One region of the Marinomonas sp. A3A genome, then DNA from elsewhere that is predicted to be linked to it. Evidence: riboswitches for the same ligand, from Rfam matches in the RefSeq annotation. Region 1 holds a riboswitch; the other holds the start of a gene.
The links. Region 1 has a riboswitch for FMN ahead of CYL31_RS06715 (6,7-dimethyl-8-ribityllumazine synthase). Riboswitches for the same ligand answer to the same signal wherever they lie in the genome.
Positions count from the first base shown of each region.

Region 1 (16,659 bases):
GATCTATAAAGCGGCTGGTGAGTTGAGTTATGCTAATTTGGTTGAAGATAAAGGTGCATTTTTTGGCTCTGTGCTAGGCACGCTTAATCATAACCTTGCGGCGGACATTATTTGGCTGAAGCGCTTTGCAGCTCATTTCACTGAGCTTTCTAGTCTAGATCGTGTTCGTGTGCTAGAGCGACCTGCAGCACTTAATACTCGGTTGTTTGATGATTTGCTATTATTACAAAGCCAGCGCTTTGAATTAGATCTGCTAATTATTGCGATGATGGATGAAGTAACTGACGAGATGCTAGCATCTGCGCTTGAGTATATAAATATGAAGGGTGTTGATCATTCGCAAAGGTTTGGTTTTACTCTACAGCACTTTTTTAATCATCAGACTCATCATAGAGGCCAGATAACCACTTTACTTTCTCAACTGGGTATTGATGTCGGCGTAACAGACTTGATAACCACCATTCCACGCATGTAATTGTTATAATAAGCGTAAATCTTGTTTAGAAAGAGTTCTATTTTGCACACACTTGACCAACTTAACAGTGGAGAGTTGAAAGGCGTTGTTCGCCTGCAGCTGTCTGAGAATTTAACGACTTTTCCTGAGGCTGTTTTTGATCTAGCTGAAAGCCTAGAAATTTTAGATTTATCTAATAACAATTTAAGCGAGCTGCCAGCAGATTTATCACGCTTAAAAAAGCTCCGTATACTTTTTTGCTCGAATAATCACTTCACGCATTTGCCTGAGGTTCTAGGGCAATGCAAACACTTGGAGATGATTGGCTTTAAAAGTAATCAAATTACTACCGTGTCTTCTGATTCGTTGCCTACACAGACCCGTTGGTTAATCCTTACCGATAACAAAATTGGTTCTCTTCCAGAGGATTTTGGAAGACTAATTCGCCTGCAGAAGCTAGCTTTAGCAGGAAATCGTTTAACGTCACTGCCGGGTTCTATTGTTAATTGTCGCAACTTGGAATTGGTTCGCCTTTCGGCTAATCAACTGATGGCTTTCCCTGATGCATTATTAGAGTTGCCTCGCTTGGCTTGGTTGGCGTTCTCTGGCAATCCATTTTGTGCAGAACGTGATCCGCATAATGAATTTAAAACGGTGCAATTTTGTGATTTGGAATTACATCAAGTATTGGGGCAAGGGGCATCAGGCGTTATTTCTCTCGCGACTTGGCGAGAGAATGTCTTTAATTTTTCAGACTCGGTAGCGGTAAAAGTATTCAAAGGTGAGGTGACCAGTGACGGTTATCCTGAGGACGAGCTGGATGCATGTCTTGCTGTTGGTAGTCACAATAACCTGGTTCAACCACTTGCCAAGGTGGTAGAGAGTGATTGTTCTGCTCTCGTGATGGAGCTAATTCCTGCGCATTATACAAATCTAGGGAAACCGCCCAGCTTAGAGTCCTGCACTCGAGATACTTTTGCACAAGACCAGCTGTTTTCAATTGATAAAATTGCCAGAATTATCGAGCAAGTAGAGCAGCTGGTAGCACATTTTTGTGATAAAAAAGTCAGCCATGGTGACCTTTACGCTCACAACACTTTGATCAATAAAGAAGGTCATGTTTTGTTTGGCGACTTTGGAGCGGCATCAAAATATGCCAACTTATCAGTGCTGCAACAGCAAGGGATTGAGCAGATAGAGCGACGAGCTTTAGGCTTTTTTATCGATGACATGTTGGGGTTGTGTATCGAGGCAGACAGAAGTAGCGAGCTTTATAAGTCGCTTCAGTCACATGCATTTTGTTAAAACATTTGACTAATCGGAATACAAAAATGCCCCGCATCAATGGTGCGGGGCATTTTTACGAACTTAGTACTTTTAAATGCTAAAACAAAAGTTTAAAGCAATTGTTTGGCTTTTTCTGTTAAGCGAATGGTTTGATCGCAAGCATTAGCAAGCTCAATACCTTTCTTAACAAAATGACGGCTGAAGTATTCTTTATGTTCGTCGTGCTCATGGAAGTTATGAGGGGTTAATACCGCAGTTAGAACAGGTACTTCCGTTTCCAATTGAACTTGCATTAAGGCGTTACAAATTGCCTGAGCAACAAAATCGTGACGGTAAATACCACCATCGACAACCAGTGCTGTTCCAGCGATAGCGGAATATTGTCCACTTTTTGCGAGTAGTTTTGCTTGTAATGGAATTTCGTAGCCACCAGGTACTGAGATGACGTCAATTAAAGAAGCGTCGTAGCCGCGAGAGACTAGTTCGTTTTTAAAGCCTTCAACGCAATTTAATACAATATCTTCGTGCCAAGTGGCGTGAAGAATGGCAATGCGCTTTGTAGCAGGAGTGAAATCAATGTTATTCGTTGAGCTCTGATTCATTTTTTAATCCTAAATATCTAAGGTGAATCAGGGCGAACGGGCAGGCAAATACACCACTTTTAAATGGCATACCTTAAATCGGGCGCAGCAAAAAATGCCATGCCAATATAGGTCTTGTCTGACGCGCTCTCTATCATCCGGACTATAACCGTCGGCTCTGGAATCACACCAGATCTGCTGACCCTAAAAGAAAGGCTTCTTAAAGGCGCTCGCGGGCTTAGAGTTTAGCTTATGTAAAGTCTTTACCGCCGGTGGGGAATTACACCCCGCCCCGAGAACGAAGTCGGATAAATCCGACAAACAGAATATACTCGTTTTTATCTGTGGCTGTCAAAGCGTCTATTCTTATCAATTGTGGTGATTTTGTGACAATTCAGCCGTTAATAATAATTAGCAGCCGAATTGTCGCAAAAAGTAATTAATATAAGATTCATGCTTAGTAGAGCTTATTATCTAGCGCTACATAATATGAGCTGTTAAAATTTAAATTGCTCACTATAATGACCGCTTGGTCAAGAATGGTGTATCGGAAAAAGTGGTTCTAGAATGGAGTCTCACATAGTGCACATTAAAAAGTTGCTTCTACAAAGCGTCTTGCTTGCTTCTTCTTTATTAGGTCTAGTTGCTTGCAGCTCTGTTAATAAAAACGTATCTTCAAATGATGACATGTATGAGATAGAAGACGTTGCTCAAACGAATGAGGCTGACTATCTCTGCAATAGCATGCCTTTAAATATATTTTTTCATGCCGAGCAAGCCCAGTTATCTTGGAAAGAAAAAACCTATGTACTGACTCATGCAATCAGTGCGTCTGGCGCATTTTATTTAGGCGAAGGTTTATCTTTTTGGATTCATGGTGATGAAGCTGAATTAGAGTTTAATGGTGTAGAGAAAAATCATTGTCGTCTTGTTCGTATTGAATCCTAAACCTGAACATCTCTCATTCTAAATAGTGGTGTTTTCATCCCGTCAGATTTGCAATCCGTGTACAATGGCATCATTCGCGTCCTGTGGCGCTTGATTATATTGTAGAGAGTAGATGAGCAAGTTATTTGTAATGGGCATGGGGCCTGGTGATTTGGGTTTAGTGGCGCCAAATGCGACTAAAGCATTGGCAGTTTGCAGTGATTGGGTTGCTTACGGCTACTATTTAGATTTATTGGGTGAGCTAAGCGAAGGAAAAACCTTTCATAATCTGCCACTAGGTGAAGAAATTGGTCGTGCTCGTTTGGCGCTCGACTTGGCCGCTCAAGGAAAAAATACTGCGTTAATTTCCAGTGGTGACATTGGCATATATGCCATGGCGACTTTGGTATTTGAATTGCTGGATATGCAACTGCAAAGCAAAGAAAATCACCCTGAATGGCTAAATGTCGATATTGAAGTTATCCCCGGCATTTCAGCCATGCAAGCCGGCGCTAGCCGAGTTGGAGCCATGCTTGGGCACGATTTCTGTACCATCTCTCTTTCTGATTTATTAACCCCTTGGGAAACCATCGATAAACGCTTGCATGCTTGTGGCGCGGGCGACTTTGTGGTGTCTTTTTATAATCCCGTTTCAAAGAAAAGAGATTGGCAACTTAACCACGCTCGTGATGTTTTGCTGCAATATCGCCCTGCTAGTACCCCTGTGATGATTGGTCGCCAGCTGACCCGTCCGGAAGAAGTGATTACCTTTACGACCTTGGGTGAGTTAGAGGCCAAAGATGTCGATATGTTCACCATGGTAAGTGTGGGCAATTCCGACTCTAAACACATAGTTAACGGCCAGAAACACTGGATTTACACGCCTCGCGGTTATTCCAAAAAGCTTTAGTTCTTTATAAAAGATAAGGGAAATAAATGAAGGTTTACTTTATTGGCGCAGGCCCAGGCGATCCAGATTTGATGACGGTAAAAGCGGTCAAAGCCATGGAGCGTTGTCCGATTGTTCTTTATGCCGGTTCTTTGATTCCACCACAAGTGATTGATAGTGTGCGTGGTTCAGCCGAAGCTATTTATGATACGGCAGAAATGAATCTGGATGAAACCACCGCTGTGATTGAAAAAGCCGCGCAAGAAGGCAAGGATGTTGCGCGTTTGCAGTCTGGTGATCCTGCTTTGTATGGAGCCATCGGTGAGCAAATTCGCCGCTTGGAAGCGTTAGACATTGATTACGAAGTTATTCCTGGCGTCAGTGCGGTAGCGGCGTCGGCGGCATTACTTCGCAAAGAATTGACCTTATCGGGCGTTTCCCAAACGGTCATTATGACCCGCTATGAAGGTAAAACCCCGTTTCCTGAAAGAGAGCGATTGCCCGCGTTAGCGCAAAGTGGCGCGACGCTAGCCATTCACCTTGGCATTACTCGCATTCATAAAATTGTTGAAGAACTCATTCCTCATTATGGTGAAGATTGTCCGGTTGCTGTGTGTTATCGCACAAGTTGGCCAGATCAGGACTATGTCGTGGGAACTTTAGCGGATATTGTTGCCAAAGTAAGAGAGAAAAAATTTACTCGTACCAGTTTGATATTGGTCGGGAAGGTATTAGACACAGAAGATTTTGCAGACTCCTATTTATACGACAAGGGACAAGCGCATATCTTTCGTAAGATACACAAGTCTAAGAAAACATAATTTTAAAATATTATCCCTTAAAGTAAGAAGGATGAATCATGCAGTTGAATAAAATTCCAACAACAATTGTGACTGGCTTTTTGGGCAGTGGTAAAACAACCTTATTATCTAATGTGTTAAAGCAAGCGGCTGGTAAGCGTATTGCCGTGATCGTCAATGAGTTTGGCGAGTTAGATATCGATTCAGATCTATTGCGCTCTTGTCCTCTTGATTGCCCCGAAGGTGTGGAAGAGGGAAGCCAGCGTAGTGATGACGGTTTTTACGAACTGGCGAATGGTTGTATTTGTTGCACCGTAGAAGAAGAGTTTTTGCCAGTGATGCAGCAGCTTGTTGCTCGTCGTGGTGATATTGATCATATCTTGATTGAAACCAGTGGCTTGGCGTTACCGAAGCCTTTGGTGCAAGCCTTCAACTGGCCTGGCATTAAAGAGCATTGCACAGTCGATGCGGTGATTACCGTGGTTGATGGTGCTGCTGTGGCTGCAGGCCGCTTTGCTCATGATGAAGACAAAGTTCAAGCACAACGCCAAGCGGACGAAAGTCTGGATCATGACCCTAGCTTGCAAGAATTACTGGATGATCAGTTAAGCGCTGCCGATCTAGTTGTGGTCAGTAAAAACGACTTACTCAACGATGAAGAGCGTGCACGCGTGCAAGCGATTATTGCCCACGAAGTGCCAAGTACAGTAAAAACTGTTTATATCGAAAATGGCGAAGCGGCATTGGATGTCTTGTTAGGCATTGACGCTGCAACCGAAAGCCGAATTGATGAAGTACATAACCACCACGATCATCATCATGCTCATGGTGCACATCATGACCATGCCCATGATCATTTTGATTCTTTTGTGGTGACATTGGGCGAAGTTCAGTCTGACCTTTTGCAAGAGACGCTTACTCAACTGGTTGAAGAGCATAATATCTTCCGTGTCAAAGGTTTTGCTGCAGTGCATGGCAAGCCCATGCGCCAAGTGTTTCAAGTGGTTGGAACGCGTTTGGATCGTTATTTTGATCGTTTATGGTTACCAGAAGAAGTGCGTAAAACTCAGTTGGTGTTTATTGGTAAAGGTATTAGTAAAGAGCAGATTGAGAATGTGCTTCATGATGCTTTGAGTGCTTGATCACCGCTCACGGCTACTGCGCTCGTGACGCTGTGAATAAGTGTCGAATAACTGAATGACAAGATTGATTTAGTAAAACAATTGGAGAAATAGTGCACTTATTAGCAGCCAAACCGGGTGGCTTTGTTGACGATGAGGGAATTGTCGATCTTGGGCAAACCCCAGCAGACTTAGTGATTTTGGCCGCTGCTGATAGTGTGCTTGGTGCGCTTGGTAGCGCGCTTGACGAGATAGCTTCTTTCCATGGCTCCGATGATGGATTGGAGCGCCTACGATTACCGAGTGTTCGCCTTGCCAATTGGATGCAGTTGGTCAAACCTGCTGCTTACGATTTATACGAGCACAAGGTGCTCGATCACGCTAAAGTCGTCGTCGTTTCACTGCTTGGCGGCGAGCATTATTGGGCGTATGGTTTTCAGCGCCTGCAAGAATGGGCGAAAGCGAAAGCTGGCCGAACACTTATTGTGGTGCCAGGAGATGATTCGCAAGATCCATCGCTAATGAAGGTATCTACCGCACAACCAGAAGACTGCCATCGAGTGTGGCGCTATCTGCGTGAAAGCGGTCAAACAAACTCACAGCAATTATTTTATTTCCTCACCGACCGATACTCTGATCAACCTTGTCCTTGGCAAGAGCCAACACCTTTACCCAGTGCGCTGATTTATCATGCAGGTTATTCATCTGGTTTTACTCAGTGGCAGAGCCACTATGCTGACTGGCTGGTGGAAGGTCGTCCTGTTGCCATCTTGGCGTTTTATCGTTCTCATCTGCAAAGCGGCAACACAGCCATGTTTGATGGCTTGATTGGAATATTAGAGCAAGAGGGTCTGGTGCCGTTGGCTGTGGCGGTGAGTTCTCTAAAAGACGATGTATCGGTGGGTTTGATCGAATCGTTAGTGGAACGCACTCAAGCCAAGGTGATTTTAAACACCACCGGCTTTGCGGCGAATCGAGTGGGTAGTCCAGATTTAGCCTCTGAGCCGACAGACTTTCAATCCGCGTTTGCTTCGCCGATTCCGGTTTTGCAGTTGATCCTTTCTGGTAGCACAGAAGACGATTGGCAAGCGCAAACTCAAGGCTTGCGCAGCCGCGATGTGGCCATGCAAATCGTTTTGCCGGAAATGGACGGACGCATCATTACTCGTGCGGTGAGTTTTAAAGCCTTGAGTCATTACAACGATATTGCCCAAGTCGATTTAGTACGTTATGAGTTACACCAAGAGCGTGCGCGTTTTGTCGCTCAACTTGCCAAACGCTTTGCTAATTTAGCCAGCAAACCAAACCATCAAAAACGCATCGCTTTTGTGTTAGCCAATTACCCAACCAAAGATGGCCGTATTGGTAATGGAGTAGGCTTAGACACACCAGCCTCGGCGGTGAATTTATTAAAAGCCTTAGAAACCGCGGGTTATCCCATCGAAAATATTCCCGATCATGGTAATGCCTTGATCGAAGAATTGCTCGGCGCAGTGACCAATAATCCAAACACCTTGCATGAGCGCGGTTGCTGGCAAAGCCTCGCCTTAGAAAATTACTTGCAGTATTTCTATCAGCTCCCGTTGGAATGTCAAAACGCCGTTTGGGATCGCTGGGGGCCACCAGAAGACGATCATAAATGCCGTGAGCAAAACGGCCAGCGTCGTATTATGCTCGCAGGTATTCGGCTTGGGGAAACCTTTGTGGGCATTCAACCGGCTCGTGGTTTTAATTTGGATCTCGCGGCGAATTATCATGACCCTGATTTGATTCCCCCTCATAGTTATTTGGCTTTTTACTTTTGGTTGCGCCATGTGTATCAAGTGGATGCTTTTGTGCATGTGGGCAAACACGGTAATCTGGAATGGTTGCCGGGCAAAGGAACCGCCTTGTCTGCCTCTTGCTGGCCAGATATTGCGTTGGGTCCGATGCCGCATTTCTACCCTTTTATCGTCAATGATCCGGGTGAGGGGGCGCAAGCTAAGCGCCGTACGCAAGCTGTGATTATCGATCATCTTATGCCGCCGATGACCCGTGCAGAAACCTATGGCGACATGGCCGAGCTAGAAAACTTAGTAGACGAATATTATCAAGCCATGGGAATGGACGTACGTCGAGAAACCTGGCTGCGTGAGCAAATTCTTAAAAAAGTTCAAGAGTCCCATTTGTTAGAAGAGCTTACCTGTGTTGAATCCGGTAATGATGATGCTGTGCTGGAAGGACTAGATACGTATTTATGTGAGATAAAAGAGGCACAAATTCGTCACGGTTTGCATCGTCTAGGAGAATTACCCGAAGACGATAAACTCGCCGACACTCTGGTGGCTTTGTTACGTTTACCGCGAGGTAGTGAGATAACCAGCCAAGGGATACTTCATGGGTTAGTCAATGATCTTTCATTGGAGCAAGACGGTTTCGATCCAATGAAAAGTGAACGAACGCCTTGGTTAGGGAATAAGCCTGAGCTTTTACAATCCATTAGTGAACTTGCCTGGCGTACCCATGCGGATACTAAAGAGCGATTGGAATTATTTGCAAAAGAATTGGTATTGAGTCATCTAATCGGGGCTCACTCCATAGACAAGTTGGCAGCAAAGTTACCTCAAACAGCCGCTTTATTAGCCCACAGTAAAAAACGCTTGTTGGTCGCTTTGCAGCAAAGTGCTCATGATGAAATTCAAGCGTTAATAACAGGTTTGGCGGGTGGATTTATTCCCCCTGGCCCAAGTGGCGCGCCGACACGTGGGCGGCTCGATACCTTGCCTACTGGGCGAAATTTTTTCTCGGTGGATAATCGCGCTATTCCATCGCCTGCGGCCTGGGCGATTGGTCAGATGTCGGCCGAAGCGCTGATTCAACGACACCTACAGGAGCATGGCGATTATCCAAAAGATTTGGGTTTGTCCGTATGGGGAACCGCCACCATGCGAACTGGCGGCGATGATATTGCTCAAGCTTTTGCGCTGATGGGTATTCGTCCGATTTGGGCGCCAGGATCAAACCGTGTGACGGACTTTGAAATCTTGTCTTGTATGCAATTAGGCCGTCCACGAGTGGATGTGACTTTGCGAGTCTCCGGCTTCTTTCGTGATGCTTTTGCCAACGTAATGCGACTCTATGATGCGGCCGTGCAAGCCATCGCAAGCTACCAAGAACCCGGCACAGGCAATGTGATTCGTGCCAATGTGGAAGCGCGAAAAAGCAAACTACTTGCTCAAGGCATGAGTGAAGTTGAGGCGAATCGTCAAGCGACTTATCGTGTATTCGGAAGTAAACCTGGGGCTTATGGTGCGGGGTTGCAAGGTCTTATTGATGAGCGTTGTTGGGACACCAAAGCGGATCTTGCCGAAGCGTATGTAAACTGGGGCGGTTATGCTTATGGTTCTTATAGCGATGACACTGATAACGATGGCGTTAAGAGCCAAGGCGAAGGTGTCGAAGCGAAAGACGCCTTTGTTGAGCGCTTGTCTCAACTGGATGCGGTGGTGCAAAACCAAGATAACCGCGAGCACGATATTCTCGATTCAGACGATTATTATCAATTCCAAGGAGGCATGACCAACGCTGTCACCGAGTTTAGTGGTCAAGCGCCCAGTGTTTATCATAGTGATCACTCTAACCCGAGTTCACCAAAAATTCGTACCTTAAAAGAAGAGCTTAATCGGGTGGTGCGCTCACGAGTATTAAACCCGAAATGGATCGAAGCCATGCAAACTCATGGCTACAAAGGTGCGTTTGAAATGACCGCTACCGTGGATTATTTATTCGCCTACGATGCGACGACGGATCTTGTGGCGGATTATCAATATGAGCAAGTGACCGATCGATTGTTGCTTGATCCAGACAACCAAGCTTTTATGCGCGATAATAATCCTCACGCGCTAGAAGAAATGGGTGAGCGCTTATTAGAAGCCATACAGCGTGGCATGTGGCAAAATGCCGATGCGCACCGAGAAAAAATTCAATCCTTGTTGCTTGATTTAGATCAGCAGCAAGAACAACGTCAGTGATCTTGGGCAGAAGAGCGCTGGTAACCTTGCTGTTAGTCGTTACACTTACTATCAGCTAAGACGATTTAAAGTAGAGAGAAATAATGAGCAATAAAGAACAGGCCAAAAAGGGCATTATGATTTGTGGTCACGGCAGTCGTGATAAAGACGCAGAACGTGAATTTGGCCTAGTAGCGAAAGGACTCAAAGCGCGTTATCCCGATCTTCCTGTGGAGTACGGCTTTCTAGAGTTTTCTGCACCGAATATTCATATGGGCTTAGATAGTTTGGTGAGCCAAGGAGTCGAGGAAATCTACGCGGTGCCGGGTATGTTGTTCGCTGCTACTCATGCAAAAAATGATATTCCTTCCGTTTTGACGACTTACGAAGAAAAACACCCAGGTTTAAAAGTCACTTATGGGCGTGAATTAGGTTTGCAAGATGACATGGTAGAAGCGTTCCAAGCGCGTATTTACGAATCTCTTGGTCTCGATCCTGAGAATCCACCTCAAAACCTTTATGACACCATGTTGGTGGTGGTTGGTCGTGGTACGTCCGATACCTCTGCCAATGCTGAAGCGGCTAAGCTAACGCGCATTGTTAACGAAAATATGGGTTTTGGTTGGGCTGATACCGTCTATTCTGGCGTGACTTACCCGTCTGTTGGCGTGGGCCTTGAAAAGCTAATGAAGCTTGGCTTTAAACGTATCGTTGTGGCGCCATATTTCTTGTTTACTGGTCGTTTGATCAAGCGTATCCAAGGTTACGTTGATAAGGTGGCTCAAGAAAATCCAAGTATTGATTTCATTCAAACACCTTATTTAAATGATCATCCTCGTGTCATCGATGCCTTCCAAAACCGTGTGGAAGAAATTATGCAGGGGGAATTACAAACGGGTGAAGAAACCCTAATGAACTCCTTTAAACGTCGTCTTGCGGCGGGCGAAGTGGATGTTCATCATCACCATGCCGAATTTGTTGATCCACAAGATGATACGCAAGGCTTATCGGAATTTGATACCAAACACTTTACTAATCTAGTTCAAGCGCTCGATCATGCTGATCATGGACATTCATTGGTATTGAAACATCATGATCACTCTCATGACCACGGTCACTCACATGATCACAGTCATGGACACTCTCATAGTCATGGCCATTCACACGATCACTCTCATGGTCACAGTCATGGTGTGTACAAGCACATTGGTCACCCAATGGGGCCGCGAACCATGATTGGCGAGGGAATCTGCTGTTGTTTCATGGGACAATTTACTGATGAGATTTTGGAAGAAGAAAAAGACAAAATCGAAGGGGATTGTACTAAGACGGCTTTTGCTCATCGATAGTAGATATTATTGAGATCAAAAAAAACCAGAGCTCATGCTCTGGTTTTTTTTATGTTTTATAAAGCACGTTATTGAGCTGTTGTACTTTCTGCTTGTTCTGTTTCTGTTTTAATTTCAGCTGGAGCTTTTGCCTCTACTTTCGCTTCTTCTACTTTTAATTTTTCTTGCTCTGCTATCGTTTGTTTCGCTTTAGCAGCCTTTTCTATCGCCGCTTTCTCTGTCGCTTCTTTTTCAGATAATAGGTCCGCTAACGATTTTTTGGCATTGGCTAAATTAGCGTTAAGAGTACTAATTTTCTCTTCCAATAGTTCGGTATAAGATGTTTGATTTTTCAGTTCTTTGCGTAGTTTTTGCTGCGCTTGAACAGATGCTTCTTGATCCTTCAGATTTGCTTCGATAAAGGCTATCAATGCTTTTCCTTGTTCTTCGAAGGCTAAATCACGACGATCTTCTGCATTAAGCGCATTACTTATTTCGAGCAGGATTTTTTCATAGCTGATGGCATAATCTTCGTAATCTTTTTGTTGTAGTGCTTTAAGATTTTTAACTGTTAGCGCTATTTGTTCTGCTCTGTTAATTAAAAACATTGCTTCTTCCGCTTGCATTTTGATTTTGTCGATGGATCTTGGCTCAGCGACAATAAATGCGGTGACAGCTGTTAGTGAAGCAGAGGCTTGAGATAAGGACTTTGGTGCGTGTTGCGCTGTGCCTGCTTTAACAAGCCTATCTAGGTCTTTCTTAGCGTCGGTAAGATAGATGGCCGTTACTGTTTTTACTTCGAGAGCGCGTTGCTTGGCTAGCAAGGCAGGTTGTGCACTTATTGCTGCTTCAACTCTCTCGTTTGAAACTTGATCTACCAGTTTTTTAAGATCACCTTCTAGCTCTTTAACTGTGCTTGGGAAGTATTTTTGAGCATCAATTTTTTTTAGCTGTTCACGATAGTCAAATGCTTCTGCTAACGCTGATAGCGCTGCAGCTTTGATATTAGTGGCTTTTGTCATATGTTCATTGAATTTACTGATACCTTCTTCTGCGGCAGTAATGTTGGTTGTCGAGCTAAAAAAACCTGTACTGCTATTTGCTTCTGAAGGGTCGAATTCAAATTTTGCGTAGTACTCTTTTGCTTCAGCTAAGGCTTCGTTTGCATCGGTGACTTCTTTTGTAGCGAACCAATCTAGTTCTTCTTCTATGCCTTGCGTCACTTTTTTGTTGGCAGCATCAATAGTTTGCTTGAGGTTGTTTATTTGAGTAATGGTTTCTGCTTGTTTTATATCTGCAGCAAGGCTTGAGGTAGAGTCTGGATTGGATGCGCAACCAGCAAGAGTGAGTGTAATAACAGCAGTGAGTACTGCAAATTTTAGTTCCTTTTTCATAACGATGTTCCTTGGCTAGATTCTAAAAAGGGGGAGCGAAAAACGTTAAGATATTGTAAGGATTTTATTCTAATTGTGTAAGTCTTGAGGGCTGGTATTTATTTTAATCAGGGGGCTTTTATTGAATGGGCTTTCTTAGATAAAAAATAACCCCGTCAATACGGGGTTATTTTGGGGGGATTAAGCGCTAATCTTGATTAGCTATTAAAGCGTAAAAGGGCGGTCGCCGTCTTCGTCTTTAATGCGAGTAGGCAAGCCCATCTCGTTCAACAAACCTAGGAAAGGTTTTGGGTCAAGTTGCTCTACGTTGCGCATTTCTTTCGCATCCCAAGTGCCATTGGCAACTAGGATGGCGGCAGCAACAGGTGGAACACCAGCTGTATAAGAAATACCTTGGCTACCTACTTCGTTATAAGCTTCTTTATGGTCAGCTACGTTGTAGATGAAGACTTCTTTGTCTTTGCCATCTTTTTTGCCTTTGACCACATCACCGATGCAAGTCTTACCTGTATAAGCAGGTGCAAGAGAGGATGGATCAGGAAGAACTGCTTTTACTACTTTAAGAGGAACAACTTCTAGGCCTTCAGCTGTTTTAACTGGTTGCTCAGATAGTAAGCCTAGGTTTTTAAGAACAGTGAAGACATTAATGTAATGCTCACCAAAGCCCATCCAAAAACGTACGTTTGGCACGTTTAGATTCTGAGACAGTGAATGCACTTCATCATGACCTGTCATATAAGTCGTTTGAGAACCAACCACTGGAAGGTCGTCTGTACGACTTACTTCAAACATTTTGTTTTCTTGCCATGCACTGTCTTGCCAAGAGTAAACGCGTCCGGTGAATTCACGGAAGTTGATCTCAGGATCAAAGTTAGTGGCGAAGTATTTGCCATGGCTACCAGCGTTCACGTCGATAATATCGATAGAGTCAACGGAGTCTAAATAGTCGTTATAAGCAAGCGCTGCATACGCGTTCACAACACCTGGGTCAAAGCCCACACCTAGGATAGCGGTGATGCCTTTTTCTTTACAGGCATCGCGACGTTTCCACTCGTAGTTGGCGTACCAAGGTGGTGTTTCACAAATTTTGCTTGGATCTTCATGTATTGCAGTGTCTAAGTACGCAGCACCAGTTTCCATGCAAGCTTCAAGTACAGACATATTAACGAAGGCAGAACCGACGTTAATGACGATTTGTGATTCGGTTTCCTGAATCAATTTAATCGTTGCTGGCACGTCAAGAGCGTCTAGGGCGAATGCTTGAATGCGGCCCTCTACCTTCATGCTGCCTTTGTCGAGGACACTGGATACAATATCGTCGCATTTCGAAACGCTGCGCGAAGCAATTGCGATATTGCCCAGTGTGTCATTGTGTTGGGCGCATTTATGTGCCACAACACGTGCCACGCCTCCGCCACCAATAATGAGTACATTTTTTTTCATGGTAGTGCTTACTCCAAAATATTAACTGAAGCAGAATTAAGACAGATTCTGCTCAAAATCGTTGTAATCAAATTCCCTTACAAGTTCGATGCTGCCATCCAATTGGCGTATGGCAATAGACGGCATTTTAACACCGTTAAACCAGTTCTTTTTCACCATGGTGTAACCAGCTGCGTCTTGAAAAGACAGTCGGTCACCCACTTTTAGTGCTTTATCAAATTTAAATTCGCCGAAAATATCGCCTGCTAAACAGGACTTTCCACAAATCATGTATTCATGTTCGCCATCGCAAGGTGCCATTTTAGCGTTCTCACGGTAGATCAGTAGATCAAGCATGTGAGCTTCAATAGAGCTATCGACAACAGCCAAATTTTTGCCATTAAATAGCGTATCTAATACGGTGACTTCTAGTGTTGTGCTTTTTGTAATACTGGCTTCACCTGGCTCTAGATAGACCTGAATGTCATATTTTTCGGCAAACTCTTTTAGGCGTTGGCAGAATTTATCAATTGGGTAACCTTCACCAGTAAAGTGAATGCCGCCACCAAGGCTGACCCATTTTACTTGTTGAATCAAATGACCAAAGCGCTCTTCGATAAGGTTTAGCATCTCGTCGAAGCGTTCAAAGCTATTGTTTTCACAGTTATTGTGGAACATAAAGCCAGATATATCGTTAATTACGGTTGCGATTTTTTCAGGATCCCATTCACCAAGACGGCTAAAAGGTCTTGCTGGATCGGCAATCAAAAACTCAGAGGTACTCACTTGTGGATTAACACGTAAACCACGGGTCTTGTCTTTACTAGCCTCTTTAAAACGAGTGAACTGACCAATGGAGTTAAAAATGATTTTATCAGAGTGATCTAACACTTCTGCTATTTCATCGTCGGAATAGGCCACGCTATAAGCGTGCGTTTCGCCTTGAAACTTGGTTTTACCCAGTTTGACTTCGTATAGGGAAGAAGACGTGGTGCCATCCATGTAGTCTTGCATTAGGTCAAATACAGACCAAGTTGCAAAGCATTTTAGAGCTAACAAGGACTTGGCTCCAGACTGCTGGCGCACGTAAGCGATTTTCTCTAAATTCTTTAATAGAGCTGCTTTGTCGATAAGATAATAAGGTGTCTTGATCATGGCAACCTGCCCGTTAGTCAAAACGGTGTATTCTAGTGCAAAGGAGGGGGCTTTTTCTAGCTTAATAAAGGTATTTTACAGGGCTTTTTATGACATTTTGACGACTTTAATCAGGATTTGCTTGATGTCCATCTTCCGGCAGTTGAGTTTACGAGATAAACGAAGAGCAATTTAAGAGCAATTCGTGATTTGTTAGTAGTTTGTAATGAATAATAGGCCTCTTGCTTATTTCCCTCTATAATCCTGCGCTATAAATTAAACCTAATTTTTTAGATTGGTTGGTACTGTTTAGCTTGGCCATTATTAAGAGTGGGTTACAGTCATTTCCCAGTGATAGTTGAAAGATTTTTAAAGTGTATGAGGAACATCTTAGTATGTTGATTTTAGTTGTAGGTTTAGTCATTTTCTTTGTTTTGCATTCCATTCGTTTGGTCGCGCCACAATGGCGAGAGAAAAGTATGGCAAGTCATGGCGAGATGCGCTGGAAAATGCGTTTTGGCATGGTAACGTTAATTGCCGCCGCTTTTATTGTGCTGGGCTACATGCAAGTTCGCCTTGAGCCAGTGTGGTTGTGGTTTCCTCCTGTGTGGACGCGACATTTAGCTGGCTTACTGGTATTGGTTGCGCTTTTCTTCGTTGGTTCTGCTTTAGTACCGAATACGACAATGAAAAAGAAAGTGGGTTATCCCATGTTAATCGCTGTAAAAATTTGGGCATTTGCTCATTTGATTAGCAACGGAACCTTGGCCGATGTAATGATCTTTGGCAGTTTCTTGGTTTGGTCTATTGTGAGTTTTGCCGTTTATCGTCGTCGTGACCGCAAAGCAGGTGTGGTACGTGATCAAGAATCTGGTGTTCAGTTTGATTTAGCGGCCTTCACTTTCGCTATGGTTTCTTGGTTTGCTATCGCTTTTTACCTACACCAAGCAATTATTGGTGTATCACCACTGGTTTAATGCGTCGCTAAAGCATAAAGATACAAGAGCAAAAAAAGGCTCTATCTGGTTTACCTGATAGAGCCTTTTTATTGGCATCAGTTTGTTATGTTCTGAAGTGATTGATGTTTTTGGTTAGGTCATCAGCCAATGATTTAAGTTCTTCAGCACGAGCTGCACTTTCTGCTGCGAGAGTAACCAATTCGGTCGAGCCTTGCTGTATGTCAGCTGTATTTTGATTTACTTCTGCGGTTACACTAGTTTGCTCTTCTGTTGCTGTTGCAATTTGTGCCGCACGATCATTGATCGTTGTGACTGACATTTGAATCTTGTCTAGGCTCTCTTTTGCCTGGTTGACATCTTCAACGCTGTTGTTC
Region 1 covers NZ_CP025532.1:1,435,583-1,452,241, forward strand. The annotation lists gene CYL31_RS06705 (DinB family protein) at 1-475, shown strand, start outside; gene CYL31_RS06710 (leucine-rich repeat-containing protein kinase family protein) at 518-1,759, shown strand; gene CYL31_RS06715 (6,7-dimethyl-8-ribityllumazine synthase) at 1,852-2,343, opposite strand; FMN riboswitch at 2,465-2,626, opposite strand; gene CYL31_RS06720 (MliC family protein) at 2,905-3,270, shown strand; gene cobJ (precorrin-3B C(17)-methyltransferase) at 3,383-4,159, shown strand; gene cobM (precorrin-4 C(11)-methyltransferase) at 4,186-4,959, shown strand; gene cobW (cobalamin biosynthesis protein CobW) at 4,998-6,080, shown strand; gene cobN (cobaltochelatase subunit CobN) at 6,173-10,069, shown strand; gene CYL31_RS06745 (sirohydrochlorin chelatase) at 10,153-11,397, shown strand; gene CYL31_RS06750 (hypothetical protein) at 11,466-12,770, opposite strand; gene CYL31_RS06755 (saccharopine dehydrogenase family protein) at 12,975-14,213, opposite strand; gene nspC (carboxynorspermidine decarboxylase) at 14,250-15,347, opposite strand; gene CYL31_RS06765 (NnrU family protein) at 15,722-16,303, shown strand; gene CYL31_RS06770 (methyl-accepting chemotaxis protein) at 16,389-16,659, opposite strand, start outside.

Region 2 (16,659 bases), 1.1 Mb from region 1:
TACTTGAGACAAATCCGCTAAGTAGCGATCCAGTTGCGCCTTATCATCGGCAAAGCCTTGATAATCCACTTGGCTTGCCTGACCGCCATTGAGCGGCAACACATGCTGTTTTAGCAATGCACCCCATTGACTATGATCAAATGCGTTTGCCGCGCTTACCTGAGCGCTGAACAAGCCAGTGAGGATGAGACTCAGCAAAGTCAAAACCAATAAACGAAGCGTTTTCATCGAATTAACCTCGTCGCCAAGTGTGGTATTTTTCCAGCCAATTCAAAATACGCTGTGGCGCGTGAGCACGCTTCCATTCACCTGCGGCGTATTTGTTGGCTTCCGCCCATGTTGGATAAGTATGAATCGTGCCGAGGACTTTATTCAGACCAAGACCATGCTTCATCGCCAGTACAAATTCTGCCAACAAATCCCCAGCGTGTTCGCCAACAATGGTCACGCCCAAGATCTTATCTTTGCCCGGCACCGTCAGCACTTTGACAAAGCCTTTTGCCGCACTATCGGCAATGGCGCGATCCAAGTCATCCAATTCGTAACGCACCATTTCATAAGCAATGCCTTGGTCTTTGGCGTCTTGTTCACTCAAGCCCACTCGCGCCACTTCAGGATCAACAAACGTCGTCCAAGGAATCACTCGATAATCGACACGGAATTTTTTCAGAGATCCGAACAAAGCATTTACCGCCGCGTACCAAGCTTGGTGAGCCGCAACGTGAGTAAACTGATAAGGGCCTGCCACATCGCCCGCGGCAAAAATATTGGGATAGAGCGTTTCCAGATAATCGTTAGTGACGATGGTACCTTTAGTCTCAATGCCAAGGTTCTCCAAGCCATAACCTTCCAGACGCGCTTCGCGGCCAACTGCACAGATGAGCGCATCAAACTCAATGATCGATTCTTGTCCATCATGCTCAACGATCAAACGCTTCACCTCGCCTTCTTTTTCACAACGTACGGCACTGTGAGAAGTCAGCATGATTACGCCATCTTGAATTAAGCTTTCTTGTGCCAGCTTGGACACTTCTTCGTCTTCTCGGCCCATAATACGAGCCGAGCGTTCCACTTGTGTAACCTTGGACCCTAAACGAGCAAAGCTCTGCGCTAATTCACAACCAATCGGGCCACCACCTAAAACCACAAGGCGCTTCGGCGGCTCATCGAACTTAGCAAAGGCGTCCCACATGGTATCGCTGGTGTAATAACCCACCTCGTCTAAACCTGGCAGATTCGGCACAAAAGGGCGAGCGCCGGTTGCCAACACAATACTGCGCGCCGTCAAACGTTGCGTGTCGCCTTCATGTCGTTGAATTTCTACCGTCCAAGGGTCAATCAACTTGGCGTAACCCTGCACCACATCGACACCCATTTTGCTGTAACGCTCAACGCTATCGTGAGGCTCAATTGTCGCAATCACATCGTGGATTCGCTGCATGACTTTTTTGAACGAAAACGTCGGCTCGCTGCTGTTCAAACCATAGTTTTCAGCATGGCGCATTTGATGTGCGACTTTCGCACTTTTGATCAATGCCTTACTCGGAATACAGCCGTAATTTAAGCAATCACCTCCCATTTTGTTAGCTTCAATCAAGGTCACTTTGGCTTTCACTGTGGCTGCAATGTAAGCACTCACTAAGCCACCAGCCCCAGCACCAATAACAATCAAATTTCGATCAAAGGATTTTGGCTTGGTAAATCCAGCATAAACGCGACGCGCTTTCACTACATCGACTATTTTTTTCGCGATAAGAGGAAACACTCCCAACAAGACAAAAGACAATAATAACGAAGGCGATAAAATGCCCGACAAACTCTCTAACTGACCCAATTGAGTCCCTGCGTTAACGTACACCAAGGTGCCCGCGAACATACCCACTTGGCTGACCCAGTAAAAAGTAAAAGCACGGATGGTCGTCAAACCCATCAGCAAGTTAATCAAGAAAAAAGGGAAGATAGGCACAAGACGAAGGGTGAATAAATAAAAGGCGCCGTCTCTCGCAATGCCTTCGTTAAAGGCTTTTAAACGATCACCAAAGCGTTTTTGCACTGTGTCTTGAAGTAGATAGCGAGAAACCAGAAACGCCAGTGTTGCACCAATGGAACTGGCAAAAGACACGATCAGCGTGCCCCAAGCCAAACCAAACAAAGCACCAGCCGCCAATGTCATGATCGCCGCACCAGGCAAAGACAAAGCGGTAACGACAACGTACAACAGCAAAAACGCACCACCAACCAATAACGGACTCTCATCACGCCAAGCATCAAACTGCGTAAGGCCAGACTTCAAGCCTTCTAGCGTTAATAGCTGGTGTAAATCGAAATAGAAAAAGCCCGCCGCCAATGCTGCAATGAGTACCAGCAATCCAATTTTTTTCATTAGTAGAACTCCGAAAGAGCCTTGCGACTCGGGGAAAATACAATTAATCAATTCGTTAATGGTATTTAGACAGAATACAGACTGGAATTATTACAGCAAGAAGGATTATTTTTTCAATAATCCACTAAGAGCAGAAAATGAAGCCGCGTCTGACAGACTCAAACGCGGAAAACAGAAAAATCGCGGCTTATAAAACGGCTTTAATACGACCAGCCCAAAGGCTAAATAACACACCAAAACAGCAAATACACAAAATTAATATGACCAAGCCAGAAAGACCATAAATCGCGATTGCCGTTGCGAACGTCGGTGGCCCAACCGTCGCACCAATATTACCAAACTGAGCAAGTAAGCCATAACCTTGCGCTTGTTCACTTGGGTTACGAGCAAGTGTTGGAATCATCGCCAACGCAGAGCCAGGTACCATTCCTAGAAACAACACCATCACACCAACCACAACACAGAAGAGTTCAGCCGAGCCACTGATTAATGACAAAACTACCGCACTGCTGGCAACGCCAAAATACGCCATCAATGCGACTCTTTGCGGACGCATCAGATATTGCGCAATGGCGCCCGCCAAAAAAGTACCGCTAGTACTAATGAGTGGCAACACAACCATCATCAACTTCTGTAGTGTCGAATCGCCAATCAAACCAGGCACGTAGGTCAACACAGACACAAGTGTGCAGGTATAAAACAAGAACACACAACTAGGCAATAAAGCGCGAGGATTACGATAAATTTTTATCATCTGTCTCAAGAAGCCATCCTGCATTTCTGTCACTGGTACCAAATCCAAAACCGGATTTTTTCTTAGCTTGAAGAACAACACCACACCGATTGTGGTGATAAAAACGCCATGGCTTAAAAATAAAGTCTGCAAACCATATTGATCTAAAATATTCTTCCCAGCCCAGCCACATAACGCAAAAGCAACGCCAAAGAAGGTGCCCCAAATCCCCATGGTCAAAGACTTGTGTTGTGGCGCACTTAACTTGGCAATCAAAGTTGGTGCCGCGACAACCACACCTAACTGAGAAAAGCCTTCCAACATGCGTGTCACAAATAACAGATTAAAAGGCGGCAGAGTGGATTGAATCAAAGACAAGCAACCGCCTAGCAGTAAAGCGCCCACCAATACCTTCAAATAGCCAACTCGACTGGCAATCATGCCCGCCGACACACCAAACACCAAACCAGCAATCCCCACTGCGGAAAGCGCCGCTCCTGTTGACGTCGCACCCATTTGATAATGCTCAAGCAAACCATCAAACGAAACAGAGAACTTGGCAAACTGCATCGCCGCAGAAATACCCGCGATCCAAAGTAAAATGACTTCCAGCCACTGGGTTTTAGGCTCAGTGATTGAGAAGTTATTAGAAGTAGAGGAAGAGCTGGACATTGATTTTCCTTTTAACAATATTAATCAAGCCATATGCACATGAAGAGATACAAAAAGCTGACCTAGTGGACAATTTATGGGCGCTATTCTAAAGCAAAAAGCACCAAAGATGGGCAGGTATTTCTAATAGATAGGGAAAAATGATTATTGCTTTTCTCGATAGTGAGAAGGAGGAAGTGAGTGATGTCTCGCCCAAAGTCGACGAAACTGCCTTGGATCGTCGAAGCCGCAACGTTCTGCGACATTTTCTATAGGCAGAGAAGAACTTTGTAAAAGTTGCATTGCTAAAGCAAGGCGCAGTTTATGAATATATTCTCGTGTCGTCACTCCCGCGCTTTCTTTAAACAAGCGCACAAGGTGTCGCGGGCTACATTGGGCGACCTCAGCTAAACATTCCAATGACCAATCACGAACAGGATCAACCTGAATAGCATCTTGCACACGATGTACACTTTGATGGAAGTGATTGCGGTTTTCTAACCACGGAGATTGACTCGGATCATTGGGGCCACGACGAGAAAACAGCACCATATGACGCGCTACCTGACTCGCACAATTAAAGCCAAATTCCTGTTGTATTAGATACAGAGCTAAATCAATACCTGCCGTCACACCAGCACTGCTATAAAAATCACCATCTACAGTAAACAATCGATTAGCAAGCACCTTAGCGCTAGGCGCTGCCTCTTGCAGTTCGTCTATATGCATATGGTGAGTCGTACAGACTCGTCCGTCTAAAAGACCAGCCTTAGCAAACAATAAAGTCCCCGCACAAATACTAATATAGCGGCCAATACAATGTTTCTGCTGACCTAACCAGTTCACAGTTGCTTCCATGCAAGACGAATCCAAATCAATGAATTCACCCGCCAAACCGGTACTTACAACCCAGCTATTAGCCTCTATAACATCGGGTAATGACGCCACTTGAATAGTCAAACCCAAGGTATTTTCAACCTTTGTTTCGGGGCCAACAAAATGCAATTCAAATTGCCTCTGCCCCTCAAACTCAACTCCTGAAACAAAACGATTTGCATATTGAAAGGCTTCCGCTGGGCCAATCGTATCCAACAAAACGCTATTTGGTAGCATAATAAAATAGACATGAATCTTAGCTATCGCGGACACGCTTTATGCCTCTTTAAAGATTGTTTTTAACTGATAAAAGAACCGAGTACCAAAGGTATTAACCAACAAACCAACCAATACAAAACAAACACCGATCCATTGTAGTGGTAATAGACTTTCATCCAATATTATCGACGCAAAACTCAAACCCACGACAGGCACACCCAAGGTCAAAGGCGCAACCTGACTGGCAGGATAACGGCTCATTAAATATCCCCATAAAGAGTAGCCTAAAATAGTCGCTACCAAAGCAAGATAAACCAAAGCGCCAATAGACACCCAACTCATACTAAGTAAAGCCGATTGCATCAACTCAGGCCCTTCCATAAACCAAGAGCAGACAAAAAAAGGCAAGGGCGGAACCCAAGCACTCCAAATAACCAGGTTCACATTTACCGAAAAACCTTTCTGGCTCATTGTACGAGCGCTAATATTGCCCATCGCCCAACTGGCGGCGGCAAACAAAGTCAGGACAAAACCAAATAACGTCATATCGCCTACGCCAGACACCAGCGCAATCATCAGCAAACCGCTACCGGCTAACGAAATTGCCAACACTTGATGAAAACGCACACCTTCTTTCAGAAACACCAACGCAAATACCATGGTAAACAACGCCTGAGACTGCAATACCAAAGACGCCAACCCAGCGGGCATACCATTCGCCATCGCCATAAACAAAAAGGCGAACTGCATAAACCCCATTGGTAGCGCATAAATGCACCACCACTTCAGCGGAATATTTGGCCGCTTCACCAACAAACATCCCACAAACGCCACAGCTAAAAACCGCAATCCACCCAACAACAACGGAGGCACTTCACCAAGGCCAAAAGAAATCACCACAAAGTTTAATCCCCAAGCGAGGATAATAACCAGAGCCAATACACTGTCTTTAAACGTCATAATACGTTCCACCATTAAATTTGATAGAAGCACTATAAAATCGCAACTTAATCGAAACGAGGGCAGACCGTAGGGTCAAAAAGGACATGACAAATGGTCTGACAGATAATCTCCCAGACCATTTAAAAATAAGTAATAAAAACTACTAAACCGCTGTCGCTAGTTCCGCTTTTCTCAGTTCTTTCATGCGCAAGCCGATGTTGCCAAGAATTAACATCAAGCCGCCGATGATTTGATAAGCCGTTAAGCCCATATCAAGGAAAAGCCAGTTGATGGCAGCGGCGAATACAGGGAAAGACAGTTCAGCCAAGGTAGCAAGTTGCGCGGGAACCGTTTTCAGCCCTTGGTAATAGAACCACATGCCGATAAAACCACTGAGCAACGCCATGGCAACGGCAAGACTAAGATCAATCGATTTCATCGCGACCAAGGTATCAGACTGTGATAACGCCATTGGTAATAACACCAATAATCCAGCCACAAAACGGCCTGACATGATCGCGTTGGCTGGCATGTGTTGATAAGACAAATACTTGCCACAGACCGTTGCCGCCCCCCATGCGATGACCGCAATGAGCGTGTAACCATAACCTTTTAAAATGCTCGTGGTGTCGCTTGAATAATGCCATTGTGCGTCACCCAGTTGACGTAAGTCTGGCCACATCATCACGAAGCTGCCTAATAAGATGACCGCTGCCCATTGCACAAAGTGCCCTTCAATGCGTTCTTTTAGCAACCAATAAGCCAACAAAATTGCCACGATTGGCTGTAATTTTTGCAGCAAGATCACCACAGTTGGATTCAAGTAATGAAAGGCTTCGGTAAACGCCAAGGTACCCATTGCAGAACCAATGCCGCCAATAAAAAACAAGCACGAAAAGCCGCCTATCGACATATGACGATAAACATGGCGGTAGCGCCATAGCATAGGACTGACAAACAGCACTAAGGTAAGGTGTTCGATTAAAACAATTTGCAGAGTGGAATAACCCGCACCCAGCAAGGGGTAACGAATTAAGGTATCAAGTGCCCACGTGAAACACGCGATCATGATAAAGAAAGTGCCTGCCATCTTTGGTTTCTCCAAATATCAAGATGTACAGGGGTGATGAGAACAAATACTACCAAGATCTGTACGCAAAAAAGCACAGCTCAGAAGCCCCTGAAAAACAGGCGCAACAAAGGCTTGGTCGATCTTCTATCATCCGGACTATGACCGTCGGCTCTGGAGTCTCACCAGATCTGCTGACCCTTGCTCCTTAAAAGGCATTTCTTAAGATGCTTTTCTTAAGTAAGAAACAAGGCGCTCGCGGGCTGTTTACTGGATTATTCAACCAAGCAAATTACCGCCGGTGGGGAATTTCGCCCCGCCCCGAAGTTCGATTAATGTAAAAAATTACTGTCTAACTTTAAACCCATCATCCTGCTTAGGCAATGAGTTCGGCGTTCACACTAATAAAAGAGTCTATTTCAAATATAAAACCTAGTGAGGCCTTTGTACTAAATTGCTTTGTAGTATATTGCGAGCAAAGGCCCAAACAAAAATCTGACCATTTAACCAGTATTGATATACACTCTATTTCCTAAAAAAATAATCATTGAACAGGACGGCTTCAATGCAAACTTCTTCCAAAAGTGGCATTTTTTACGCGTTAACGGCGTTTATTTTATGGGCCATCGCGCCAATCTATTTTAAAGAAATGTCGTTTGTCCCTGCCCAAGAAATTCTCGCACATCGTGTTATTTGGTCATGCCTGCTGGTTCTTGTGTTAATTATTCTGCTGCGTTACACCAAGGCATTAAAAACCGTACTAAGTTCGCCCAAGACTTTATTAGCTATGCTGGTTTCGACCGTGCTTATTGCTTTTAACTGGGGTACTTTTATTTGGGCAGTACAAAATAACAAGATGCTCAGTGCTAGCTTGGGTTATTACATCAACCCTCTCATTAGTATTTTATTAGGCGTGATTTTCTTCAAAGAAAAGTTAGATATAGTCCGTAAGGCCGCGGTGATTTTATGCTTCTGCGCGGTTGTTTTTGAGGTCATTCAATTTGGCTCATTGCCTTGGGTCGCTTTATCACTCGCTATTACTTTTGGTTTTTATGGGCTAGTGCGTAAAAAAGTAGCCGTCGATAGTTTCACAGGGATGGCTATTGAGACCGCTATTTTATTGCCTTTCGCTCTCGCCTATTTAATGCTCAGCGACTCACCAAGTGCCAATATGTTTGAAAACAGCAGCACTGTAAATTGGCTGTTATTCGCCTCAGGGCCAATTACCATGGTGCCACTAATGTGCTTCGCAGCCGCTGCGAATCGAGTGAGTATGGTGACGCTTGGCTTCTTCCAGTATATAGGGCCAACTGGCATGTTTTTCCTAGCAGTATTTCTGTACGACGAGCCACTCAGCCCTGAAAAATTCACCACCTTTGTACTGATCTGGTCAGCGCTTGCCATGCTAATTGTGGATTCTATTCGCCGCATTCGCAAAACCAAAGCTGCAAAACTGATTACCCCGAAAGAGACTATCTAAGCTTTTCGAAGGAGATGACTCATGATGAGTTATTTCCTCTCATAAAACGTTAATAACCCTAATGTAACCTGTAAGTGAGATGTATTAATAAATAGAAAAATGGAGACTCTAGCTTATGAAAACAAGGCACTTAAACGTTAACACGGTCCTAAAACCTATGGCTTTAGCCATGAGCACCATAGCGCTACTTAGCGCCTGTGCAAGCCAACAAAGCACGCAATCAACAAGCGCTTCACCCACAAATATGCCAACAGGTCTGGGTTATGAGCAAAACGTGCCAGAGCCAAGCGTTTCCTTTCCTCTACCCGCCGTAGACAATATTGCAAACAACGGCAACGAGCATAAATACAATCCAGCCTATAATCCGATTCTTGTACTGCTTTCTGGGTTTAATCAGGTATGGACTCAAGGCGATGAACAATGGGCAAAAGGTGGCGCAAACAGCAAAGGTCCCGCGGATTTTAGTCAGGAAAAAATCCTCAATAAAACGGCTTGGCAAGAAAACATCGCTTATGTGGTGAAAGTGACTAATCATCGAACTTATCAGCAAACGCTGGATGCTTATTTAGATGATCGTCGCGATAAGAACTTCAGTGTTATCGATGGTTTTGGCCCGCTTGCTAATGCCTATATAAAAGGCGCTCAAGCAAATTCGAATTTATCTCTTCATACGATTAGCGATGTCACTAGAGCATCGTCCGATCCAGCTTATTTTGACGCCAACGCAACCCTAGATTATTCCGAAGGCGGTGACGATGACAAGGCAAAAGGCTTATCATCTTCTGAGCTAGGCAAAGTCGTTGATTTAGTACATTTGCTACGGGAAAGTTCAGCGTCAACCTCACCATCAAAGTATGTATTCTCTTCACCTCGCCCGTGGCGCATGAATGACAAAGGACAAGTCATCCCCTTGGATGCTAATAAAGATGGCGTGGCAGATACAGAAACTCTGGGTGATAAAACATTCGAGCTTTACGATACCAACGTCGCTATTGTTCCTTCACTTAAATATCAACGACGCAAAGCCCAAGATGGCCGACGCAAAGATGGCGCTTTCCCAAGTGGTCACACCAACGCAGGATACCTAGCGTCCTGGGCCTACGCATACGCTTTCCCAGAACGATTCGCAGAGATGGTCACTCGTGGCTCTGAACTTGGTGAGAGTCGTATCGTGGCAGGCATGCATTCCCCCTTCGATGTCATCGGCGGCCGTATTCAATCTCAAGTCGTTGCCGCAGCGGCACTGGCCAATAGCCAAAATTCTGAACTCAAGCAAGCAGCTTATGAGAACTCAGCAGACTATTTCTCTAAACTCTCTGGCAGCCAATCGCTTTACGAACTGGCTCACCAAGCGGACAACAATGATCGCTGGGCAGACCATGATCACAACAAAGCGCTATACCGCTTTCGCATGACTTATGGTTTTACTCAAGACAAGAGCAAAGTTGGTCAAGCGCCTATTGTGCCAAAAGGTGCCGAAGTTATTTTAGAAACTCGCCAACCTTATCTGACTGCAGAACAACGTCGCGCGGTGCTTTATACCACATCCATTGATTCTGGTTACCCGGTACTAGATGAATCAAATGGCTGGGGCCGCTTAGACTACGTGACAGCTTCCGATGGTTATGGCGCGTTTCTAGGCGATGTGACTGTCACCATGGACGCATCAAAAGGCCGCTTCAATGCTCATGATTGGTGGCGCAACGATATTAGTGGCAACGGCTTATTAACTAAGCAAGGCTCGGGCTGGCTAACCTTAACGGGGAATAATTCCTATGAAGGTGGCACAATTCTGAAAGAAGGCACGTTAGAAGCTCAATCAAGCAAAGCTTTTGGTTCTGGTAATGTGCTTGTAGAAGGCGGCTCGTTGCTCGTTAATACTGGGCTTACGGTGAATAATTACACTCAGCAAGACGGTGTGCTTACCTTGTCACTTTCACAAACTAAGCAAGAGCAACTAAAGGTAAACAGCAAAACAGTCATTACTGGCGGCGATATTGTCGTTAAACCGCAACATAGCAAGCCCGTTGCTGGAGATCGCATCAGGCTGATTTCAGCAGATCAATTTGAAGGAACCTTTGACAAAGTCATCACCGAAGGCTTTAAAGCATCAGTCCTATACGACGACACAGGACTGACACTGTTAGTCAAAGAATAACTTTCTAACCGATCAGAAGAAAAGGCGAGTCTAATCGTTCGTCTTTTCTTCTTTTTTCTCTTCGCTCCCTTCTTTGTGGCCATTATTTTTTGCGAGCAAGAACAATCCGTAAAGACTGCAGTTTCCCCGTCATCAACAAGGAAGCTTCGCGGTAACGTATTGATCAGTCTATTTATTCACTCACAAAGCCCTATTGTTAGGAATATCTCCAACAAGATGGTTTCTTCCAATGAGTATTAATATCCAAAAAACCTTTGCCAAAACATTCGCAACTATTTTCTTCACACTTTCGGGTTTCGTGGTGCTTGCCAGCTTTGGTGGCGCCATCAATGAATATCGTCACGGCGAAAGCCTTACCCAAGTTATCATCAAAATTATCAATTCCAACATCATTGCTATTGCCGTGTTTGAACTGGCGATGGTCATCAATAAAGAGTACGGCAGTGATAACGAGCATGACGTTATTGTCCTGCTCAGACGTACGTTACCGCGTTTTATAGGCACTGTGTGTGTTGGCATGGCCTTAGAAGGTCTCATCATGGTGATTAAATACAGCCAACTTGATATGGCAGGAAATTTGTATTATCCGGTGGCGATTGTCGCCAGTGCGGGGTTCCTGCTGATTTCTCTTGGTGTATTTCTCAAATATGCGCCTAGAGAACACTAATATTTGCAGAATAAAGATGCTAGAAAGAGAGTGTTTTTGGATCTAAAAAAATATGCAAAATCGCTCTCTTTTTTGTTTCTTTTTTAACCTCCAAGCCTCACAATCGCGGCATGTTTGGCTACTGATTATACATAATGAAGATCATCTCGTTTGACGCCCTAAGAACCCTCCACTTACCTCAGGTTAAATACATAAAGCCTGAATCCATGTACGATCATTTGGAGGAAATCAAAGAAGCCGATTGGCTGCTATTTCCACAATATTGGCAGCTCACCGCTTTGGTTTTTGGACTTAAGAAACGCATTTTTCCAAGCCTTGCGTCATACATGATTGGTCACGACAAGGTCGAGATGACGCGAACATTTCGTACTATCGCACCACAACAACATCCTTATACGATTATTTCCGCCAACACGCCTTATGAGGCGGAAAAAATTTGGGATGAAATGCCATCACCTTTTGTGGCTAAAATCCCACGCAGCAGCATGGGAAATGGTGTATTTCTCATAGAAACGATTGGTCAGTGGCGCGATTATGTTGCTCAAACCGATGTTTTATATGTGCAGGAATATTTACCAATAGACAGAGACATGCGCGTTATTTGGGTCGGCAATAAAATTGTCAGCGGTTATTGGCGTCTACAGTCAGACAACGGTTTCCACAACAACATCAGCCAAGGAGGCCAAGTAGAAGTCGCTCTGATTCCAAAAGAAGCCCAAGACCTAGTGACTTATTTGGCAGAATCATTGGACATCAACCACGCAGGGTTCGATATCGCCATGGTCGGATCTGTACCTTATGTGATTGAAATAAATCGTATTTTTGGCAATCAAGGTTTGCCAACTATTCAACAGGATGTGAATAACGAGCTGCTCAATTACCTAAATGAACAACATTTGTTAACAACCGCTATGTTAATAGATCAACCCAGCGGATTTTAAATGTGGCACAAGGTATGAACGAATAATCATACCTTGTGTAAAATAGTACACAAACTTGCTCACGAGAAATTTTTCGTCATCGTTGCGTCATATAATTCGGCTAAAATAACTGATACAAAAATCACTCGTTAGCAAGGACTCTCCTTTGAATACTAGAGCATTTATTCCAGTTATCGGCATGCTAGCATTAGCTGGCTGCAGCTCCTTTGGTACCACATCAAATACAGCGTCTGACACCTATGTTTATGGAACTAAATCCGTTTATGTTCCCCAAGACAGCGCTAAAAACTACAGCACCGTTCCAGCAAGCTACACACTGGTTTACACAGAGTTAGTAGCTCGGCACGGTTCGCGCGCGCTTTCTAGCCCTAAATATGACGACATCAGCTTGAAAATTTGGCAAGCCGCCAAAGAGCAAAACGCACTGACACCTCTAGGCGAGCGCTTAGGCGCTGAAATTGAGCGTCTCATGGCCGCCAACGTAAAAATGGGCTACGGCAACTTATCTGAGCTGGGCAATCAAGAACAAACTCAAATCGGTGAGCGTATGGCACAGCGCAACGCCAGCTTGTTAAATCAAGCCGTACAAAACAAGCAAAACATCGCCTTTGAGTATTCAGGGCAAGATCGTGCAAGAGACAGTGGTCTAGCCTTCGTTCAAGGCTTAGAAAACGTTAACCCAGCTTTAGCGCCACTGATCAGCAAACCCGTTAAAAATAAAGCTCAGCTGTACTTCCACAAGCAAGACAACAATAAAGATTATCAAGACTATAAAGATGAAAATCCGCAACTACGCGCAGCCATCGATCATCTATTTGACCAGCCGAAAACCCAGCAAGTCGCAAGAGAAATGCTAGAGCGTGTTTACACGCCAGCCTTTGTTGACCAGCTTGCCGAAGGCAAACTGTCTTTCGTCAAAGTTGGTAAGAAAAAACCAACCGTCTACAACGATGTGGAAGCGGCGATCCAACTTTTTAATCTTTACCTAATTGCTCCAGGGTTAACTGATGAAGCAGGCGAACAACCATGGAACTTCACCCAGTTCGTCACACCTAAAGAATCTCAATGGTTGTCTTATGTGTTGGACGGGGAAGATTTCTATGAGAAAGGCCCAAGCTTCTCTGATACCAATATCACCTATAAAATGGCGTCTGTTCTAGAAGATGACTTTTTCAATGAGATCAAAAGTGTTCAAGATGGAACAAACAACAAAGCGGCAAAAATACGCTTTGCCCATGCCGAAACGATTATTCCATTTGCCGCACAAATGCAGCTAAAAGGCAGTGAAGCTGGCGTGTCTCGTGACGCTGGCTATACGTTGCAAACTAGCCCTTGGCGTGGCGGTTGGGTATCACCATACAGTGCCAATATTCAGTGGGATGTTTATCGCAACCAAGCCGGTGGCTTGTTGGTGAAAATGCTTTATAACGAGAAAGAAACCGCCTTTAAAGACAGCTGTAAACCTATTAGTGCTGACAGCTATTTTTATCAATTTTCTGAGTTAACCCGCTGCTACGGTAAATAATGATTTGGTAAAGCAATACCAAACCTTATGATCAAAAAAATAGCCATGATGCTTCTTCGCACCATGGCTATTTTTTATCCTAGAACTCATAAAAGTCACTGAACTTGTCTTGCCATGACGATCATCTTATCAAGTGCTGTGTGCAATGGCTTAGCAACGTCAGGTCTAATCCGAGAATTTGCCGTACAATCATTAATAGCTGCGGCATATTCTGTGAAGAGTTTTTTCTCTGTGTAACGCTCACTAAGATGCTTAAAAAAAGTCGCTCTTTGGCGATCAAACAGCTTTTGCATTAGCTTGGCTTGCGCTTCATTTCCACCATACATGCTTAATAATTTTGGCGTAATAACGTCATTTTGAAGAAAATCTTTATAGGCAGACAAGCCGCTATGAACCACGGCCATATCTTCTACTGCATGATGGCTAGCAAAGTTATCTAATTTGGCATCAACAAAATCCACCAGAGCCACGCAAGAATTAAGCTCGTTAATAGAAGCATTCGCCGCCAATAACGCAGGTGAACAGAGTAAATTGATGGCAAAAATGAGGTTTTTATATACCTTCAAAGCCCTTCTCCTTTCGTCTTATTATTATTGTAAAGCGGATCAAACGCTCAATAGACGACAAAGCATCACTTGCATAAAATAACACTAAGACGAGCGTAATCAAGAATATCTTGTAAATAGTTATCGACACTACTTCGATATTCTAAACCGCTAAATACACAAATAGCATGACGTCTTCAATATGTCACCGCGGCTATTTGGCTTTACAGTCAGAAATTACGCGTTCAGTAGAAGGGGGATTGTTCGTCAATTTATTCGCCGGACGAATAGGTCTTGGGGCAAAATTACCACCGCAGTTTGGACAACGGCCATTAGGAAGCATTGTATCGACACAATCGAGACAAAAGGTACATTCAAAACTGCAAATCATTGCATCTTCGGCGGACGGGGGTAAATCTTTATCGCAACACTCACAATTAGGCCTTAGTTCTAACATACATCTCCCTCCAACTTATTTAAGCACGAACAGATTAGAAGCAAGCCAACATAACATGAAGAACACCACTAAAACCTAAGACCTTAGTGGTGTTCAAAAAAACTAAATAATGGTCAGCTTAACTTGCCAGTGTAAAGCGCGCCATCGTCTGTTTCATCGCGGCGCTTTGCCCGCTTAGCTCTTCGGCTGCGGCAGCACCTTCAACGGAACCCGCTGCATTTAATTCTACAACGTCACCAACAGAAACCATGGCACGGCTCACTTCATTCACAGCCAAAGCTTGCTCACCGCTGGCAGAGGCAATTTTCGCAACAATAGCCGATGTTTCATTGATACCATCAAACACAGCTTGAAGCGATTTATTTGTGCTTTCAGCAATAGAAACACCGTTTGCCGTCTTAGACGATGATAGCTGTATTAATTTCGCCGTTTCGGCCGCAGCCCCAGTGCTTCTAGACGCCAAACCTCGCACTTCATCGGCAACCACAGCAAAGCCTCGTCCTTGCTCTCCGGCTCTGGCAGCTTCAATCGCCGCATTAAGCGCCAGTAAATTGGTCTGCTCGGCTATCTCATCAATGGTTTTGATGAAGCCAGCAATACTTTCTCCAGCGTCTTTAATTTCGTTCATTGCTATGACCATTTCTTGCATCTGAGCTTGTCCTTCAACTACTGCTTTTTGAGCAGTTTCGGCTAGCAGATTGGCTTCTCTAGCATTCTCGGCATTTTCACTGGTTTGCACCGATAGCTGCTCTAATGCTGCAGAGATAGTCTGCAAATTATCCTTCTGCTGCGTCGCGCCTTCAGCAAGAGAATGGCTAAAAATGGACACTTGCGAACTACCTGCGGCAATTTGATCTCCAGCATTTTGAATATCCATAAGAATCGTATTTAGGTTTTTCACCATATCTTGCAACGCTTGCCCAAGGCTGTCTTTCTCTGAAGCCAACACCACAGTAGCTGTCAAATCTCCATCGGCTATTTTTTGTGCTAAAACCGCCTTAGCTTTTAGGCTCTTCACCATGTTTCGGATCGCCGCATATAAACTCGCTTCTTGCTCGTTATTATTTGGCAACCGAATTTCTAAATCGCCTGCTGCGACACTGCGAACTACATTGGTCACCAACGCAGGATCACCACCTAATTGCGTTGTTGTCGCACGAGTAATCAACCATGCCACAGCGCCACCTAACAGAATGGCAATCACCACAAGCGCTTCAATAACATAAACTGCCGTCGTATTACTTGCTACTAACTGAGGCCCTAACAAGTCTTGTTCTTTCTTGATAGATAGCTTGAGATCTTCAGTCATATTGGTAACAACAGAACCGACAGGGTTTAACGTCTCATTGATAATTGCATTACGCGCTACAATCACAGAAACCAACTCGGAAAAGGCCTGTTGATATGTCGTAACATCTTGAATAACTGTACTTAACAATGCTTTACGGGATGGATTTTTTAATTCACTTTCTAGTGTTTTTAATTGTACTTCAAGATCCGAAAATTCCTGATCGACTCTATCAACCGCATCTTGGGCATTGGATTCCAAAAACTTCATGACATATAAACGCGCTAGCAACAAACTTCTTGTTGCTAATGACGCATTGTAAGCAGCGGACATATCACCATCATTTTTTGCAGAGACCAGTATTTGAGTAAGGTTTTTCTCTATGGAAGGTCCTGAAACACTCAATATATTATTAAACAATTCGTTTCTTCGTGCTTTAAAAGCGACTACCTTTTCAAAGCCAGTAACGTAATTGTTTAATGAGTCTTCTAACTCACTGATTATTTTTATATCTTCAGGGCTATTAAGATCACTCGACGCGTCGTTGATTAATGTCTGAGTTTTTCCCCAATAAACATCAAATGCCTCTTTGTCTTTTTCATTGCCCGTTAAAATGTAGCTTTTCTCTTCCATTCGAGCCATCAGCATATTGGCTTGAACCCTGCCAACAGCGTTAGTTGCTCGCGCCAGAGAACGATACTCCTCAAAACCATGCGATGCGTTGT
Region 2 covers NZ_CP025532.1:320,868-337,526, reverse strand. The annotation lists gene CYL31_RS01475 (DUF547 domain-containing protein) at 1-228, opposite strand, end outside; gene CYL31_RS01470 (dihydrolipoyl dehydrogenase family protein) at 233-2,383, opposite strand; gene CYL31_RS01465 (MFS transporter) at 2,571-3,788, opposite strand; gene CYL31_RS01460 (GlxA family transcriptional regulator) at 3,933-4,916, opposite strand; gene CYL31_RS01455 (EamA family transporter) at 4,920-5,822, opposite strand; gene CYL31_RS01450 (DMT family transporter) at 5,968-6,894, opposite strand; FMN riboswitch at 7,012-7,206, opposite strand; gene rarD (EamA family transporter RarD) at 7,439-8,353, shown strand; gene CYL31_RS01440 (phosphatase PAP2 family protein) at 8,523-10,511, shown strand; gene CYL31_RS01435 (hypothetical protein) at 10,741-11,178, shown strand; gene CYL31_RS01430 (ATP-grasp domain-containing protein) at 11,313-12,119, shown strand; gene CYL31_RS01425 (histidine-type phosphatase) at 12,265-13,644, shown strand; gene CYL31_RS01420 (hypothetical protein) at 13,740-14,210, opposite strand; gene CYL31_RS01415 (DUF1272 domain-containing protein) at 14,404-14,646, opposite strand; gene CYL31_RS01410 (HAMP domain-containing methyl-accepting chemotaxis protein) at 14,765-16,659, opposite strand, start outside.
Region 2: another riboswitch for FMN. It lies ahead of CYL31_RS01450 (DMT family transporter); the one in region 1 lies ahead of CYL31_RS06715 (6,7-dimethyl-8-ribityllumazine synthase).